One region of the Streptomyces sp. NPDC059957 genome, then DNA from elsewhere that is predicted to be linked to it. Evidence: predicted binding sites of a transcription regulator. Region 1 holds the regulator's gene; the other holds the start of a gene.

Region 1 (2,389 bases):
CCGCAGCGCCGTGGACCTCACCGACGCTTTCGAGCCGTTCCTCGCCATCAGTGCCCGGAGCCCCGCGAACACCCACGCCATCACCGCACACGAGGGCCTCGAGCAGATCAACGCCGCGCTCGATCTGGCCACCGCCGAGTGCCACACCGAGGTGCTGACGATCCAGCCGGGCGGGGGCCGCTCCCCCTTCGTCCTGTCCCAGTCACTGGAGCGCGGCACCAATGTGATCGACCGCGGGGTCAGCATCCGCACGTTGTACCAGCACACCGCGCGGCACAGCCAGAGCATGCTCGCCTACGCGGACCGGGTCTCCACGGGCAAGGTCGAGATCCGCACCCTCGAAGAACTGATCGAGCGCCTCATCATCTTCGACCGTACCGTGGCCTTCATCCCGGCCCGCGACGACCGGCGTGTCGCGCTGGAGCTGCGCCACCCCGGAGTCGTGGCCTACCTCATCAAGGTGTTCGAGCAACTGTGGCGCCGGGCCGTGCCGTTGGGCGACGAGGTGACCTACGAGCATACGCCTGCGGGGATCTCCGGCGTGCAGCGCTCCATCGCACAGCTCCTCATCGAGGGACACGTCGACGAGGCCATCGCGCGCCGGCTGGGGATGAACGTACGGACCTGCCGCGCGCACATCGCCAAGCTCGCCTCCGCCCTGGGCAGCGGCAGCCGCGCCCAGCTCGGCTTCCTCATCGCCCAGTCGGGCATCCTCGACGACAAGTAGGGGCCCGCGGGCCAGGACCACCGCCGCGGGGCCGGCAGGAGGCTCTGGAGCGCCCTGGCGCCCAGGACAGGGGTACGGGCGCGCGGGAACGAAGAGCGAGGAGCGAAGAGAAGGCCCCGATCCGCTGGATCGGGGCCTTCTCTTCGCTCCGGTGCGTCGTTCCGGTGCTTCGTTCCGGGCGTCGTCAGTCCATCGGGCGCTTGGGCGCCGGCCGCCAGACGACCAGGGCACTGCCCGGCTGCGGAGCCTGGTACGGGACCAGGTCGCGCCGGTACGAGGCGTGCACCTGGGCCTCGCGCTGCCGCAGGACGGCGGCGGCGCCGTCGACGGCCGTGGAGAGCTCGGCCACGCGCTGCTGGAGCGCGGCGACCTGGTTCTCCAGCTCGATGATCCGCTTGATGCCGGCCAGGTTGATGCCCTCTTCCTGGGACAGCGCCTGCACCGTGCGGAGCAGCTCGATGTCGCGGGCCGAGTAGCGCCGGCCGCGGCCGGCCGTACGGCCCGGGGAGACCAGGCCGAGGCGGTCGTACTGGCGCAGGGTCTGCGGATGCAGGCCCGAGAGCTGGGCGGCCACCGAGATCACGTAGACCGGGGTCTCATCGGTGAGCTGGTAGTGGCTCCTACGGCGGCCGTCCATGTCATGCTCCCTTCGCGGACTCGAACAACGCGGAACGCGGGTCCTCGGACTCCGTCGCCTCGCGGTACAGCTCCATGGCCTCGCGGGCCTTGTCGTTCAGCTCGGTCGGGACCGCGACCTCCACCGTCACCAGCAGGTCGCCGCGGGTGCCGTCCTTGCGGACCGCCCCCTTGCCGCGGGCCCGCATCGTGCGGCCGCCCGGGGTGCCCGGGGGCAGCTTCAGCGTCACCGAGGGGCCGTTCAAGGTCGGGACCTTGATGTCGGCTCCCAGCGCCGCCTCCGCGAAAGTCACCGGAACGGTCACCGTGAGGTTGTCGTCCTTGCGGCCGAAGACCGGGTGCGCGTCCACGTGCACGACCACGTACAGGTCGCCGGCCGGGCCGCCGCGCTCGCCCGGGGCTCCCTTGCCGCGCAGCCGGATCCGCTGGGAGTCGGAGACCCCCGCCGGGATCCGGACCTGCATGGTCCGGGAACTGCGGGCCCGCCCGCTGCCCTTGCAGATGTCGCAGGGGGTCTCGGCGATGAGGCCGCGGCCCTTGCAGTCCGCGCAGGGGTCGGTCAGCGAGAAGCCGCCGCCGCTGCCGCGCGAGACCTGGCCGGTGCCGACGCAGGTCGGGCACACGCGGGGCGTGCCGTTCTTGTCGCCGGTGCCCGAACAGGCCTTGCAGGGCGACTGCGAGGACATCCGGAGCGGGACCGTGGCCCCGTCCACCGCCTCCGTGAAGGAGAGGGTGACCTCCGATTCGATGTCCTGGCCTCGGCGCGGCTGGGTACGGGTGCCCGCACCCGCGCCGGCGCCGCCGCGGTTGAAGAGGCCGCCGAAGACGTCGCCCAGACCGCCGCCGCCGAAACCGCCGGCCGCGCCGCCCTGCTGCTGGCCTCCGAAGAGGTCACCGAGGTCGAAGTTGAACGAGCCGCCGCCCCCGCCCGGACCGGGGCGGAAGCCCCCGTTGCCGAACAGGGCGCGGGCCTCGTCGTACTCCTTGCGCTTCTTGGCGTCGCCGAGGATGTCGTTCGCCTCGGAG
Region 2 (2,389 bases), on a different contig from region 1:
CGCCGAGGGCCACGCGGACGAACTCGCGCCCCATGGCGTGGGCCACGGACTCCCCGAGGGAGGTCTTGCCGACGCCCGGAGGGCCTACGAGCGCCAGCACGGCCCCGCCCCTGCGCCCGCCGACGACGCCCATCCCGCGCTCGGAGCGGCGCTTGCGCACCGCCAGGTACTCGGTGATCCGGTCCTTCACGTCGCTCAGCCCGGCGTGCTCCGCGTCCAGGACGGCGCGGGCTCCCCGGATGTCGTACTCGTCCTCGGTCCGCTCGTTCCAGGGCAGTTCGAGCACGGTGTCCAGCCAGGTGCGGATCCAGGACCCCTCCGGGGACTGGTCGCTGGAGCGCTCCAGCTTGTCGACCTCCTTGAGGGCGGCTTCCCGGACCTTCTCGGGCAGGTCGGCGGCCTCGACCCGGGCCCGGTAGTCGTCGGACTCCTCCCCCTCCTTCTCCCCGCTGAGCTCGCGCAGTTCCTTGCGCACGGCGTCGAGCTGACGCTTCAGCAGGAACTCGCGCTGCTGCTTGTCGACGCCGTCCTGGACGTCCTTGGCGATGGACTCGGCGACGTCCTGCTCGGCGAGGTGGTCGCTGAGGGCCTTGACCGCGAGCCGCAGCCGGGCGACGGGGTCGGCCGTCTCCAGCAGCTCCACCTTCTGCTCGACGCTCAGGAACGGGGAGTAGCCGGAGTTGTCCGCGAGGGCCCCGACCCCCTCGATCTGCTGCACCCGGTCCACGACCTGCCAGGCGCCGCGCTTCTTGAGCCAGCTCGTGGCGAGCGCCTTGTACTCCTTGACGAGCTCGGTGACGGCTCCGGGCAGCGGATCGGGAACGCCCTCCTCGACGCTCTCGCCCTTCACCCAGAGCGCCGCCCCGGGCCCGGTCGTCCCGGCCCCGATACGGACCCGGCCGCGCCCCCTGATCAGCGCCCCGGGGTCCCCGTCGGACAGCCGCCCCACCTGCTCGACGGTCCCGAGCACGCCGGTCGCGGCGTACTTCCCGTCGATGCGCGGCACGAGCAGCACCTTCGGCTTGTCCCCCGCGGCTGCGGCCTGAGCGGCCTCGACGGCACCCCGCACCTCGGCATCGGACAGGTCCAGCGGAACGACCATCCCAGGCAGCACGACCTCGTCGTCGAGCGGCAGTACGGGCAGGGTGAGCGTTACGGACGTCGAAGCCATGATCTTCCCTCCGGCAGTGAAGTTGAGCTATGCCGACTCAATGCATGTGCGCCCCCTGATGTTCCCCAACGCCCGTTCGCCGGGGGCGAACAGGGGTGGGAAGGTCCCGGCCGGGCGACGACATCGCCGGAAACACCCAGGTCACCGCGGCTGAAGGCGAGAGCAGATCGTCGAAGCCTTGTAGGTCACGGAGGGACGGACGGACTGGCTGACGGACGGGCAGACGCACGGACGGGCGCGGCTCAGGCCGCCGAGATGGCGATGTCGCCCGACGAGGTCCGTACGGCGAGGCGGGCGGTCGCGGACGAGTCCGCGGGGACGGAGATCTCCCGCTCGCCGGAGTCGGTGGAGACGTCGAGGGCGTACGGGGCCTGCGCCGCGGGAACCTTCACCCTGGCGTCGCCCGAGGTGGTTTCCACGGCGACCGAGGCAGGCGCCTTCGTGAAGGCCAGGCGGACGTCGCCGGAGGAGGAGCGGGCGTCGGCGCCCGCCCCGGACAGTTCCCCGGCGGTGATCGAGCCCGAGGACGTACGGACCTTCAGCGGGCCGGCGATCCGGTCCGCCCGGACCGGGCCGGCGGAGGTCGTGACGTCCGCGGCGGCCACCCCCGCCACCGTGACGCGGCCGCTGCTGCTCTCGGCCCGGACCGTCGCGGAGGCCGGTACCTCCAGGCGGTAGTCGACGGAGCAGCGGCCGGAGCAGTCGCCGTTGGTGAGGGTCAGGACGCCGCCGGCGATCCGCTGGGCGGGCACGGGCACCGTGTCGCCGTAGTAGCGGACGGTGCGGTGGACCGTCACGCCCGGACCGGATCCGGCGACCACCTCGATGGAGCCGCTGCCGGTGTCCGACACCTCGACCGCGGTGACGGCCTCGGTCACCGTGGCATCGGCGCTCGCCGTCTTCTCCGGTCCGCGCCGGGAGGCGAGCGAGTCGAAGGAGCAACCGGTGAGCAGCAGACCCGCGGCGAGGGCTGCGGCGGTGTACGTGGCGGTGACGGTGGCCTTGGCGCTGCGCTTCGTTGTCATGCTTCGATCGTGCCCGTGCGGGGCCCCGGGGGGGCATGGGGCCGGTGCCCGGATCCGGGGTGGGGCTAACCCCCGGCCGGGGGGCGGGATTTGGGCGGGCGGGGCGAGATCCGGAGCGGCCGGCCTGGGCGGCCTAACTCCCCTGTACGACCGGCCGGTCCGGGGAGGGCATGCCCCACTCGCTCCAGGAGCC

The links. The regulator HspR, encoded in region 1, represses chaperone genes until heat shock. The targets are predictions, from matches to a motif close to TTGAGNNNNNNNNNCTCAA.
Region 2: a site for HspR is predicted at 1,194-1,212, ahead of lon (endopeptidase La). Genes of this name have one in related genera too.

What each region holds. Positions count from the first base shown of each region.
Region 1 covers NZ_JBHWMB010000001.1:131,865-134,253, reverse strand. The annotation lists gene ACFWBW_RS00670 (helix-turn-helix transcriptional regulator) at 1-727, shown strand, start outside; gene ACFWBW_RS00665 (heat shock protein transcriptional repressor HspR) at 912-1,364, opposite strand; gene dnaJ (molecular chaperone DnaJ) at 1,366-2,389, opposite strand, start outside.
Region 2 covers NZ_JBHWMB010000007.1:182,539-184,927, forward strand. The annotation lists gene lon (endopeptidase La) at 1-1,171, opposite strand, end outside; gene ACFWBW_RS07560 (DUF4097 family beta strand repeat-containing protein) at 1,414-2,196, opposite strand; gene ACFWBW_RS07565 (sulfurtransferase) at 2,330-2,389, opposite strand, start outside.